3 regions of the Pseudomonas sp. TH04 genome follow, and region 2 is predicted to be linked to each of the others. Evidence: predicted binding sites of a transcription regulator. Region 2 holds the regulator's gene; each other region holds the start of a gene.
What was found. The regulator FliA, encoded in region 2, starts transcription of late flagellar genes. The targets are predictions, from matches to a motif close to CTAAAGTTTNNNNNNNNNNNGCCGNTAA.

Region 1 (4,506 bases), 170 kb from region 2:
GTCGAGCTTGTCGGCGTTGACGCGCACGTAATTGCCGTCACGGGTTTTCGCCTCGCTGGGCGCCACACGCTGCGGTGCGGCAGGCATAAAGGCTGGCTCGGCCTGGGTGACCAGGTCGCCCGCGATGGCCGCCGTGCGCTCAGGCGCTGCGTCGACGGCGCTGATCTGCACTTCACAGTCATCGCGCACAAAGTCGAATACCTCGTTGAGGGTGGCGTGGCTGGCCGTCGAGCGCAGGTCAATCTCGAAGCCCAGATAGCAGCTTTCCGGGTCCCAGCTGGCGGCGGCCGGAATGCGCTCAGTCAAGGTGGTGACCTGCAACAGCGTGCCCAGGGTGTCGAGGTACCGCAGGAACGACAACGGGTCCATGCCGTTGCGGAAGACATCCACGCCGAAGCGCAGGGCAATATGCCAAAGCACTTCGACCGCCGCGTCGTCGTTCACCTCCGCGGTCTCGACGCTCACAGGTGTGGTTTGCAACGGCTGATAGGCACTCAGTGCCTCGCGCAATGCCTCACCGCGCTCCAGCGCGGCGGGCGTCGGCGTCTCACCGCGGTCGGCGACCACTTCGATCAATTCGAGCATGTGGTCGCCGCACCTGAGCAGCAGCGCAATTAATGCGGCATCCACCGCCACACTGCCTTCGCGCAGGCGGTCGAGCACGTCTTCAACGATGTGCGTGAACCCCACGATCGACGCCAGACCGAAAAGCCCCGCCGAACCCTTGATGGTGTGGGCGGCGCGGAAAATCGCGCCAATCGCATCCTGGTCGCCGGGCTCGCTTTCCAGTTGCAGCAGGGATTGCTCCATGGCCTGCAACAGCTCGCGTGCCTCAACGATGAATGTCTGCTGTGCCTGATCGAGATTGATGCTCACCGGGACTTTCCTTGTCGATCAAAAAACGTGGGAAGCGCTGACTACGAGGCCTCAGTGCGACACAGTTGGAGCGCCTGCATGACCACCTGGCTTTGGCCGGTCACGCTCAAGCCGGTACCGCTGATACCGGCCTCACGCCGGATAACCGCGAGCAACTGCAAGCCGGCGCCATCCATTTCCGTGACCTGGGACAGGTCCAGCTCAAGGCGGGGCGCCGCGCCGATCTGCGGCAGCAGCGCACCCGCCAGTTCCGCGACGGTGTAAATCGTCAGCTCACCGTCAATGCGCACGCGGGCAGTGTCGTCGAAGGTTTCGATGGTGATCGGCATGGGAGCCTCCCTGGCGCCGGGGTTCAAGGCAGTATCAGTTTGGACACCGCTGCCAGCATCTGCGCCGGCTGGAACGGCTTGACCACCCAGGCCTTGGCGCCGGCGGCCTGGCCCTCGGCCTTCTTCGACTCCTGGGACTCAGTGGTCAGCATGATGATAGGCGTGAACTTGTAATTGGCCAGCTTCTTGACCTCCTTGACGAAGGTGATGCCGTCCATGTTGGGCATGTTCACATCGCTGATGATCAGGTGCACCTTCTGCCCGGTGAGCTTGCCCAGGGCATCCCGGCCGTCGCTGGCTTCGATCACGTCGTAACCGGCACTTTTCAAGGCAATACCGACCACCTGCCGCACACTGCTGGAGTCGTCGACCACTAATACATTCTTCGCCATGAGGTGCTCCTAAAAGAAAGTAATGTCTTGAGAGTTGTGCTGCACGGCCGCTTCACCATGGTGGATGCGCCGTTGCTCGTCGGTGGCATAGGTGGCTTCCATGCGCGCCAGCCACTGCCGGGCGTCGACGGCGACCGCCTGGTCGGGGGCCTGGCTGGCTTGCAGGAGGTGGTCATGCAACGCGTGCATGTTGTCGCGCACGTGACTGAGGATCTGGCTGACCCGATCCTGGAATTGCAGGTTGACCAGCACCTCGGTCATCTCATCGCGGATGCCGTAGCTTTCCTGCTTGAGCAGGTCGGCGGAGTCGGCCAGACGCCCGGTGATGTTCTGGAAGCGCTCAAGCACCACTTGAATACTGTTTTCGGACTCGGCCACCGAATGGCTGTCCTGGTCGGCATTGCTGGACGCAGCGTGCACCAATTGCGTAATGGCGTTATTGATGATGTCGACCTTGGCCGACATCTGCTGGCCGGTTTCACTGGATTTGCTCGACAGGCTGCGCACGGCATCGGCCACCACTGCGAAGCCACGCCCGGCCTCACCGGCCCGCGCCGCCTCGATGGCGGCGTTGAGGGCCAGCAGGTTGGTTTGTGCAGCAATCGCCGCCACATCAGCGGCCATGGTGCGCAGTTCACCGGTGTAGGCGGTCAGGCTGCGGACCTGGGCCAGGGTTTGGTCACGGCTGCTTTGCGTGGCCTTGAGTGAATTGATCACCTGGCTCAGTTCGCTGTCGCTGCGTGCCAGCGCCTCAAGCGGCCCATCGGCGGCGTGGCCATCCAGTTCACCGGCAGCGTGCTGCGAGGCGTGTACCGTTTCCTGCAAGCGCGTGGCGATCCCGGTAAACCGGTTAGCCAGGCTCACAATCGCTTCTTCGGTCTGATGGCGCGAGCTTTCCACCTGTTTGGCCCAGATCGGCATGGCGCCCAGCAACACCTCATCCAGCTGTGCCCGCGAGGCCATACCGTTGCGCGCCGCGTCCGCCTCGGCCTGATCCGCCTGCGCCCGCGCAATGCCTAGCTGCACGGCGTTACGCTGCGAGCTCGCGCTCCAGGCGCAGGCACCAAGGCCGATCAGCACCAGTACCGCGCAGGCCGCCAGGTTGGCCGCAGAGCTTGATTGCAGCAGTGTCCACACCACGGCGGGTACCACCGGGATCAAAGCGAACCAGCGAAAACGCGGATGACCGAGAGGGGGAGTGTGGCTGGATTGACGCTGGGTCATGAGTTCGATCCTTGAACTGTGTTGCGGGTGGAAATGACATAGGAGTTATCTGCGCGGTGCATCACAACTTTAGACAACCTAACTGCCATCTGTCTGATTTATGACCAGCAGACGACTGTTTCTCGGGTGTGCCCACCGCGTCCATGTCTTGCATGAGCCCAACCAACCGCACCGGCAGGGACCGCGTGCTCAGCAACGGTATTTTTGGCGGCCAAAGGCGCCAGTGTCTTAGCGTAGATCGCAATCACCAGGCGCGCTCAACGCCTGAGCGCTCGACCGCCTAGCGGTCAGCCACGCGACCGGGTGCCTTGGTCTGATGGCCAAGCCTGCGCGGGTCACCGCGTGGCAGGTTCGGCAGGCCTGGGCCGCGTCCGGCCTCAAGCGTCATCACCCGTTCGGTGCATCAAGCGAGGCCGAGTGTGATAAAAAATCAATGCATTAACCGCCCAGGCCACTCGGCCTTTACTTGGCTCAGGAGGCACTATGATTCCTTTCAAAGTAAAACAGCTGGATCACGTCGTCTTGCGTGTACAGGATATTCAACGCAGCTTGGCCTTCTACAGTGAGACCCTCGGTTGCGACGTGGCAAAGCGTCGTGATGACCTGGGCATGATTCACCTGCGTGCGGGAAACTCGATGATTGACCTGGTGGATGTTGCCGGCCCCCTTGGGCAACAGGCCGGGGGCGCGGCAGATCCCGAGCATCGTAACCTTGACCACTTTTGCCTGCGGATAACGCCGTTCATTGAGGCTGACATTCTCACTCATCTACGTAACCACGGCGTGCGAGCCGACAAGGCGGCCAAGCGCTACGGTGCTGAAGGCGAGGGCCCTTCACTCTACTGCTTCGACCCAGACGGTAACCAGGTAGAACTCAAAGGCCCACCTGAGGCATGACGAAGGTCGGTAGGGTGAGTTTGAGTCGTGGTTGGGTGTGTCTGGGCTGAAAGTTCCGACGGAACATTCGTGACGCCACCCCAGGGACTAGATCTGCAAGGAAATCAGGGCGTCGTTTGTAACGTGTCGATGGGGCTGTTTGGGGCGGTTGCCACTCGTGGATGCGAGGCGTCAGCCATTTTTACGAGGGGGTGCTATTGGCCGGTTGCTGCCTGTCACGAACGGCAGAAATCGGCCAATAGCGGTCATCGAATGTCCACAAAACCAATAGCGATTCAAACCCACCCTTTGAATCTACTATCCATCAAGGAAACGAACGCGGGGAGAAAGCTACAGAGAGTGACTGCCGCGATTTACAGCGACCCTTTCGGCGAAAAATGTATATGACAGAGCCTATTCAATCGAAATGCCAAACGATCCGGCGCGCGAAAAGCGCGGATATGCCGACGATAAGTGATTTGTGGTTGCAGACCAGCTTACAAGCTCACAGCTTCGTGGCTGACGAGTATTGGCGCGCCGAGTACGACACCATGTGCCACGAATATTTTCCTGAGTGTGAAGTTTGGTTGCTGGAGGAGAGCGGTCATCTATTGGCGTTTGTGGCACTGCATGGTGACGAGCTGTCGGCACTGTTTGTGACAGCATCAAGGCAGAGGCAGTGCTTGGGCGAACAACTGGTGAGATTTGCGCAGCGCCGCCGGAGCTATTTGGAACTGAGCGTCTATGCGAAGAATCCTCGCGCACTTGCCTTCTACCGCAAGATGGGGTTCGTGCCGATGTGCTTGGGG
Region 2 (4,506 bases):
TCCTGAAGGATTTCTTCATCGGCGCCGAAGCTCATGTGGGTGCTCCTTAGAAGCCTAAACTGGATAACAGGTCATCTACGTCATCCTGACCTGACATAACGTCTTCACGTTTATCGGCATGAATCTGCGGACCTTCACCCTTGGCGAGATGTTTTTGTGGATCTTTTTCCGAGAGGATCGCTTCGCGGTCATGTTCGATGCCGGCAAAACGATCAACTTGGCCAGCCATGAGCACCAATTTGAGCAAGTTGCTTTCCACTTCGGTGACCAATTGGGTCACGCGCTTGATCACCTGACCGGTGAGGTCCTGGTAATCCTGGGCCAGCAGAATGTCATTGAGGTTGCTGGCAACCGTGCGGTTTTCCTCGTCGCTGCGCGACAGAAAAGCGTCGACGCGCCGCGCCAACTCACGAAACTCCTCAGCCCCCACTTCCCGACGCATGAAACGGCCCCAGTCAACGCTGAGGGCCTGCGCTTCGGTCGCCATGCCATTGACCAGGGGCGTGGCGTTTTCCACCAGGTCCATGGTGCGGTTGGCCGCCGCCTCAGTCAGCCTGACCACATAGGACAGGCGTTCGGTGGCATCGGTGATTTGCGAGATTTCTTCGGCCTGGGGCATGTGCGGGTCAATCTGAAAATTGACGATTGCACTGTGCAGCTCGCGTGTGAGCTTGCCCACTTCCTGGTACAGGCCGCGGTCACGGGTCTGGTTAAGCTCATGGATCAACTGCACCGCGTCGCCGAACTGGCCTCTTTCAAGGCTTTCGACCAACTGGTGAGCATGCTTTTTCAGGGTCGACTCAAAGTCAGCCTGCGATGATTCTTTATGCTCCATAGCTCCCCCGTGGTGGCATCAGCCGTGGATGCGTTCGAAGATTTTTTCGATCTTCTCTTTCAAGGCCAACGCAGTGAATGGCTTAACCACGTAACCGTTAACCCCGGCTTGGGCGGCTTCGATGATCTGTTCACGCTTGGCTTCGGCGGTCACCATCAGCACAGGCAGGCTGCGCAGTTTTTCATCGGCGCGCACGTGACGCAGCAAGTCGATGCCGGTCATGCCCGGCATGTTCCAGTCGGTTACCAGAAAGTCGATGCTCCCGCTGTTGAGGATCGGAATCGCCGTCAGGCCGTCATCCGCCTCGACCGTGTTGGTGAACCCAAGGTCACGCAACAGGTTTTTTATGATCCGCCGCATCGTTGAGAAGTCATCAACGATGAGGATTTTCATGTTCTTGTCCAATTCGACCTCCAAGCAGTCTTAAACGCGCCCAGCACCTGGACGCGCCATTTCAATCAACAGGCGTTACACAAAAAGGACTGCCAGGGGTACCACGGAACGAACCCGCGAAAGGCTCTTCACCCTTCGCCTAATTGCGCTGCAGTATCCCCACACTGCCTGTCAGCGCGCGCGCCACTCTCCCAATCGCCCCCGCAAGCGGGCTGCGCACTGGCTATGCAGCTGGCTGACACGCGATTCGCTGACCCCCAGGACCTCACCGATTTCCTTGAGGTTCAGCTCTTCGTCGTAGTACAGCGCCAACACCAGTCGCTCACGCTCAGGCAAATTGGCAATCGCTTCCGCCAACGCACCCTGGAAACGTTCATCTTCCAGGTCGCGCGACGGTTCGAGATGTGCACTCGCGCCGTCCTCGTGCAGCCCTTCGTGTTCGCCGTCCTGCAACAGGTCGTCGAAACTGAACAGGCGGCTGCCCAAGGTATCGTTCAAAATCCCGTAGTAATCGTCGAGACTCAATTGGAGTTCGGCCGCAACTTCATGATCTTTAGCGTCACGACCGGTTTTTGCTTCAATTGCACGAATTGCGTCACTGACCATTCGCGTGTTGCGGTGTACCGAACGCGGCGCCCAATCCCCTTTACGCACTTCATCGAGCATCGCACCACGGATACGGATACCCGCGTACGTCTCGAAACTCGCACCTTTGCTCGCGTCGTATTTGGTCGACACTTCGAGCAGGCCGATCATACCGGCCTGGATAAGGTCTTCAACCTGCACACTGGCAGGCAGGCGCGCCAGCAAGTGATAGGCAATGCGCTTGACCAGGGGCGCATAGCGCTCGATCAATTCGCCCTGGCTGTCACGCGCCGAGTTTTTGTAAAGGTTATAGCCGCTGGCTGTCATAGCACCGGTCCTGCGCTCGTCTGATGCACCAATCGCTCGACGAAAAACTCCAGATGCCCACGCGGGTTGGCGGGCAACGGCCAAGTATCGACCTTCTGGGCAATTGCCTTGAACGCCAATGCGCACTTCGAACGAGGGAATGCTTCATAGACTGCACGCTGCTTTTGCACAGCCTTGCGCACACACTCGTCATAGGGAACTGCGCCGACGTATTGTAAGGCGACATCGAGGAAACGATCCGTGACCTTGGTCAACTTGGCGAACAGGTTTCGCCCTTCCTGCGGGCTTTGGGCCATGTTGGCCAGCACCCGGAAGCGGTTCATGCCGTAGTCACGATTGAGCAGTTTGATCAGGGCGTAGGCGTCGGTGATGGAGGTGGGCTCATCGCAGACCACCAGCAGCACTTCCTGGGCGGCGCGCACGAAGCTGACCACGGACTCGCCGATCCCGGCGGCGGTGTCGATCACCAGCACGTCGAGGTTGTCGCCGATGTCACTGAACGCCTGGATCAAGCCGGCGTGCTGCGCCGGGCTCAGATGCACCATGCTCTGGGTGCCCGAGGCCGCCGGCACGATGCGAATGCCACCGGGGCCTTGCAGCAGCACATCGCGCAGCTCGCAGCGGCCCTCGATCACATCGGCAAGGGTGTGTTTGGGTGTCAGCCCCAGCAGAACGTCGACGTTCGCCAGCCCCAGGTCAGCATCCAGCAGCATGACGCGACGGCCAAGCTCTGCCAGGGCCAGGGACAAATTCACTGACACGTTAGTTTTTCCGACGCCACCTTTGCCGCCGGTCACCGCGATCACCTGTACGGGATGCATGCTGCCCATTTTATTTCTTTACCTTGTCTTGCTTAGACGCAGGCTACATGGCTTGGCCGCGTGAATCGCTTGCAGACCATCGATGTAGATACTTTTCACGGTGTTCATCCTGCCCTTCAACCCACCCGTTTTGCGGGGTTGTGGTAAAGGTCGGCGAACATGTCGGCCATCGCTTCCTCGCTAGGCTCTTCTTGCATTTGCACGCTGACAGCACGGCTGACCAACTGATGACGGCGCGGCAGATGTAAATCATCCGGGATCCGCGGCCCGTCGGTCAGGTAGGCAACCGGTAATTCATGACTGATAGCCAGGCTCAACACTTCACCCAGGCTCGCAGTTTCGTCGAGCTTGGTCAGAATGCAACCCGCCAGGCCGCAACGTTTGTAGCTGTGGTAGGCAGCGGTAAGAACCTGTTTCTGGCTGGTGGTTGCAAGCACCAGGTAATTTTTTGACTTGATGCCACGTCCCGCCAGGCTTTCCAACTGCATGCGCAATGCCGGGTCACTGGCTTGCAGGCCAGCCGTGTCGATCAGCACCACGCGCTTGCGCAGCAACGGGTCGAGCGCATTGGCCAGGGACTGGCCTGCGTCGACGTGGGTCACCGACACGTTGAGGATACGGCCCAGGGTCTTAAGCTGTTCCTGAGCGCCAATACGGTAGCTGTCCATGCTCACCAGCGCGATATTCTGCGCGCCGTACTTGAGCACATAACGCGCGGCCAGCTTGGCCAGGGTGGTGGTCTTGCCCATGCCGGCCGGGCCGACCATGGCGATCACACCGCCCTCTTCCAGCGGTTCGATTTCCGGGGTGGCGATCATGCGTGCCAGGTGCGCCAGCAACATGCGCCAGGCCTGGCGAGGTTCTTCGACTTCAGCGGTCAGTGCCAACAGGTCGCGGGACAACGGGCCGGACAGGCCGATACGTTGCAGGCGACGCCACAGGTTGGCCTGGTGCGGTTTGCTGCCTTGCAGTTGGTTCCAGGCCAGCGAGCCCAGCTGCACTTCGAGCAGCTCACGCAGGCCATTGAGTTCAAAGCGCATCGAATCAAACACGCGCTGGTCAACTGCAGCAGCCGGGGCTGGCGCGGCAGGACGCGGCGGTTCTTTGAACGTCGGCTCAACCAGCGGTTCGGCGGCGGTCAGCGGCAGGCCGGCGAACAACTGGCGACTGTTGCTGGAGTCGCTGTCGCCACGCATGCTCAGCTCAGCCTGGGCCGAGACAATCCGCGAAGCGGTCTTGCGCAGCTCGTCCTCAAGTTCCATGTTCGGTACGCGCGGCGCCAGCGCCGAGGGGGTGTAATCCAGGGCAGCCGTCAGCTCGACGCCGCCGGCAATACGACGGTTTCCGATAATCGCGGCATCGGCGCCCAGCTCATCACGTACCAGTTTCATGGCCTGACGCATATCGGCGGCGAAAAAACGCTTAACTTGCATATCCCACTACCTCAGCCGTTGGGCCCTACTGTCGCGACAATAGTCACTTGCTTGTTGTCAGGAATTTCCTGATAAGCCAAAACGTGCAAATTCGGCACTGCCAGACGTCCAA
Region 3 (4,506 bases), 3.2 Mb from region 2:
TTTTACGGAGACTTTCAGAACTTTCCGGGGCCTTGGATAGAGTGAGTTAAACATCCACCCCATAAGCGGCACGCGGTGTACGCGCCGCACAGGGTGTTCAGGAAACGCCCCTTGCTTGTCGCTGCCAGGCGAGCGAGCAGGTGAAATACAATCAACTGTTTCAGTTCCATCCAACATACCGACTTACACCCTTATTTCCTACGGAATATTCAGCGCCCTACATACTCACCTTAGTTAGGTAGTGAATCTTCTGTAAGACATAGTTCCTATGCAGGTGTAAAAAATTCATTCAACCGTTCAGAAATAAACACGCCACCATCCGAGAAGCCACTCATTAACTTCGAGATTCAACAAAACTTAAACAACCGAGCCAAATAATAAACATCACGCCCTATTTAAGCGCGCGCCTTTATAGACAGGCAAAAAAAATGGCCCCTTTGATCAAGGGGCCATTTTTTCACAACGAGGGGAGCACTCAGAACAGCTTGCGGCCCTTGTTGGCAGCAATGCGCATGCGCAGTGCATTCAACTTGATGAAGCCTGCCGCGTCCGCCTGGTTATAAGCACCGCCGTCTTCTTCGAAGGTGGCAATATTGGCGTCGAACAGCGACTCATCAGACTTGCGACCGGTCACGATCACGTTGCCTTTGTACAGCTTCAAACGCACCACACCGTTCACGTGAACCTGGGAGGCGTCGATCATCTGCTGCAGCATCAGACGCTCTGGGCTCCACCAGTAGCCGGTGTAGATCAGGCTGGCGTACTTGGGCATCAGCTCGTCTTTGAGGTGAGCCACTTCACGGTCCAGGGTGATGGACTCGATGGCGCGGTGCGCACGCAGCATGATGGTGCCGCCCGGGGTTTCGTAGCAGCCACGGGACTTCATGCCGACGTAGCGGTTCTCGACGATGTCGAGACGGCCGATACCGTGTTCACCACCGATACGGTTCAGGGTCGCCAGCACGGTGGCCGGGGTCATTTCGACGCCGTCCAGCGCGACGATGTCGCCGTTGCGGTAGGTCAGTTCCAGGTACTGGGCCTTGTCAGGAGCGTTCTCCGGGGAGACGGTCCATTTCCACATGTCTTCTTCGTGCTCGGTCCAGGTGTCTTCCAGCACGCCGCCTTCATAGGAGATGTGCAGCAAGTTGGCGTCCATCGAGTACGGGGACTTCTTCTTGCCATGACGCTCGATCGGGATAGCGTGCTTTTCAGCGTAATCCATCAGCTTTTCACGGGACAGCAGGTCCCACTCACGCCAAGGGGCAATCACTTTCACGCCAGGCTTGAGCGCGTAGGCGCCCAGTTCGAAACGCACCTGGTCGTTGCCCTTGCCGGTAGCACCATGGGAAATGGCGTCGGCGCCGGTTTCGTTGGCGATTTCGATCAGGCGTTTGGCGATCAGCGGACGTGCGATGGAAGTACCCAGCAGGTACTCGCCTTCGTAGACGGTATTGGCGCGAAACATCGGGAAGACGAAATCGCGGACGAATTCTTCGCGCAGGTCGTCAATGTAGATCTCTTTCACGCCCATGGCTTGCGCCTTGGCACGTGCAGGTTCGACCTCTTCGCCCTGACCCAGGTCAGCGGTGAAGGTCACCACTTCACAGTTATAAGTATCCTGCAGCCACTTGAGGATCACCGAAGTGTCCAGGCCGCCGGAATACGCGAGAACGACCTTGTTTACGTCGGCCATGCCATCACTCCACGGGGTTGTACGGAAAGCCGTTGATTCTACCGACCAAAACCGTGGATTTACAGAGGCGCGACAGCAAATGAAGATAAAGCGACAGATTATGTCGAGTGGGCGACTGATGGTCGCACCTTATAAGCGCATTTTATGACGTGTGCGCAGGGTTGCTCGGGCCAGTCGCCTGAGGCGCGGGTTTCTCGGGAGCTGCCACGCGTTCGAGCTGAATGTTCACGCGACGGTTACGTGCCCGGTTGGCGGCGTTGGTATTCGGCGCCAGGGGGTAGCTTTCACCGTGGAAGCGCATGGTGATCTGCGATTCGGGGATGCCATTGGCCTTGAAGTAGTCCGTGACCGCCAGGGCCCGACGGCGCGAGACGTCGCGGTTGGTCAGGCGGTTGCCGCTGTTGTCCGAATGGCCATTCAACTCGATATGGTTGACCGTAGGATCGGCTTTCATGAACGCGACAATGACGGCCAGCTTCTTCTTGGCTGCCGCATCCAGCTCAATGCCACCCCCCGGGAAGCCGACTTCAGTCTGTTTGACCTGATCGTAATTCATCGGCAACAGCTTGGTGGTACACAGTTGATAGTCGTTGTAGGCCTTGTTGAACTTCACCGGCAGCAAACGGATTTCCGAGTAGCCGCCTTCACGCGCGTAATGCCGCACGGTTGGGCTGCGCCCTTCCAGCAAGCCCATGAACAACCGGCCGGCCTGGGCCTGAGAGCTGTTGAACAACACGTCGCCACTGCCGGCACGCACAGCACCGAGGTTGATATCACCCCGGCCCGGCTGCCACGGGGCAGCGGCGGCCAACAAGGTCGCCGAGCCCGCGCCGAGTGCGCCGTTGTAGGCTTTCAGACGAAATGTCGCCTGCTCGCCGGCCCGGCGCACAAACTCACCCGAACCGAAATCGGTGATCGGTTGGGTCAAGCGGCACTCGAACTGGTCGCCTTCCACCTTCCACTCAATATTCTCCAGACGTGTCTGGAACGTGAGGGCCATCGCAGGCAGGCTGGCGAACACACTGAGCAGGGCTAGATAATGCTGGCGCACGGGCGGCTCCACTGGTTTCTACAACACTTCAAAGCGTCATACGTCGTTAAGGCATACCTTGGGATATCGGTAGCGTCCTGTAAAACTTGATAGCGAGTGCCTGCAAGAGTCTTTTCCGGTAGCATTCCCACCAGATTGACCCGCCTGGAATCCCCAATGTCCGACCGCCTGACCCTGCTGCGTCCCGACGACTGGCATATTCATCTTCGCGATGGTGCTGCGTTACCCCAAACCGTGGCTGATGTAGCGCGCACGTTTGGTCGCGCCATCATCATGCCTAACCTGGTACCTCCGGTGCGTAATGCCGCAGAAGCCGACGCCTATCGCCAGCGTATCCTCGCTGCACGACCGGCCGGCAGCCGCTTCGAACCGTTGATGGTGCTCTACCTGACCGACCGCACCCAGCCTGAAGAAATCCGCCAGGCCAAGGCCAGTGGTTTCGTGCACGCCGCCAAGCTGTACCCGGCGGGCGCGACCACCAACTCTGACTCCGGCGTGACCAGTATCGACAAGATTCTGCCGGCGATCGAAGCCATGGCTGAAGTCGGTATGCCGCTGTTGATCCACGGTGAAGTCACCCGTGGCGATGTGGACGTCTTTGATCGCGAGAAGATCTTCATCGACGAGCACATGCGCCGTGTGGTCGAGCTGTTCCCGACCCTCAAGGTGGTGTTCGAACACATCACCACCGCAGATGCCGTGCAGTTCGTCACCGAAGCTTCGGCCAACGTCGGTGCGACCATCACCGCGCATCACTTGCTCTACAACCGCAACCACATGCTGGTGGGCGGGATTCGGCCGCACTTCTATTGCCTGCCGATTCTCAAGCGCAATACTCACCAGGTGGCCTTGCTCGATGCCGCGACCAGCGGCAACCCGAAATTCTTCCTCGGCACCGACTCCGCGCCCCACGCCCAGCACGCTAAAGAAGCCGCGTGTGGCTGTGCCGGTTGCTACACCGCGTTTGCTGCGATCGAGCTGTACGCCGAAGCGTTTGAACAGCGCAATGCCCTGGACAAGCTCGAAGGTTTCGCCAGCCTGAACGGCCCGCGCTTCTATGGCCTGCCGGCGAACACCGACCGTATTACCCTGGTTCGTGAAGACTGGACCGCCCCCGCCAGCCTGCCGTTTGGCGAGCTGACTGTTATCCCGCTGCGCGCCGGTGAAACACTGCGCTGGCGCCTGCTGGAGGAAAGCAAGTGAGTGAAGACCATTACGATGACGAACACGAGCACAGTGGTGGCGGTTCCCGTCACCCGATGGCCGAGCGGTTTCGCGGTTATCTGCCGGTTGTCATCGACGTAGAAACCGGTGGCTTCAATTGCGCCACCGACGCCCTGCTGGAAATTGCCGCCACTACCATCGGCATGGACGAACAGGGTTTTGTGTTCCCGGAACACACCCACTTCTTTCGTGTCGAGCCATTCGAAGGCGCCAATATCGAAGCGGCAGCCCTGGAGTTCACCGGCATCAAACTCGACCACCCACTGCGTATGGCGGTGAGTGAAGAAGCGGCGCTGACCGATATCTTCCGTGGCGTGCGCAAAGCGTTGAAGGCCAATGGCTGCAAACGCGCGATCCTGGTCGGCCACAACAGCAGTTTCGACCTGGGCTTCCTGAACGCCGCCGTGACGCGACTGGACATGAAGCGCAACCCGTTTCACCCGTTCTCCAGTTTCGACACCGCCACCCTCGCCGGCCTCGCTTACGGTCAGACCGTGCTGGCCAAGGCCTGCCAGGCTGCCGGTATCGACTTTGACGG

Region 1: the regulator FliA is predicted to act here: its motif matches at 2,867-2,894, upstream of JFT85_RS25485 (methyl-accepting chemotaxis protein).
Region 3: the regulator FliA is predicted to act here: its motif matches at 2,808-2,835, upstream of JFT85_RS10115 (flagellar protein MotY).

Annotation. Positions count from the first base shown of each region.
Region 1 covers NZ_JAEKEA010000001.1:5,651,322-5,655,827, forward strand. The annotation lists gene JFT85_RS25470 (chemotaxis protein CheA) at 1-876, opposite strand, end outside; gene JFT85_RS25475 (STAS domain-containing protein) at 918-1,205, opposite strand; gene JFT85_RS25480 (response regulator) at 1,229-1,597, opposite strand; gene JFT85_RS25485 (methyl-accepting chemotaxis protein) at 1,607-2,821, opposite strand; gene JFT85_RS25490 (VOC family protein) at 3,305-3,718, shown strand; gene JFT85_RS25495 (GNAT family N-acetyltransferase) at 4,102-4,506, shown strand, end outside.
Region 2 covers NZ_JAEKEA010000001.1:5,483,634-5,488,139, reverse strand. The annotation lists gene JFT85_RS24720 (chemotaxis protein CheA) at 1-35, opposite strand, end outside; gene JFT85_RS24715 (protein phosphatase CheZ) at 47-835, opposite strand; gene JFT85_RS24710 (chemotaxis response regulator CheY) at 854-1,228, opposite strand; gene fliA (RNA polymerase sigma factor FliA) at 1,400-2,140, opposite strand; gene fleN (flagellar synthesis regulator FleN) at 2,137-2,970, opposite strand; gene flhF (flagellar biosynthesis protein FlhF) at 3,078-4,394, opposite strand; gene flhA (flagellar biosynthesis protein FlhA) at 4,406-4,506, opposite strand, start outside.
Region 3 covers NZ_JAEKEA010000001.1:2,239,661-2,244,166, forward strand. The annotation lists gene JFT85_RS10110 (argininosuccinate synthase) at 476-1,693, opposite strand; gene JFT85_RS10115 (flagellar protein MotY) at 1,836-2,744, opposite strand; gene pyrC (dihydroorotase) at 2,901-3,947, shown strand; gene rnt (ribonuclease T) at 3,944-4,506, shown strand, end outside.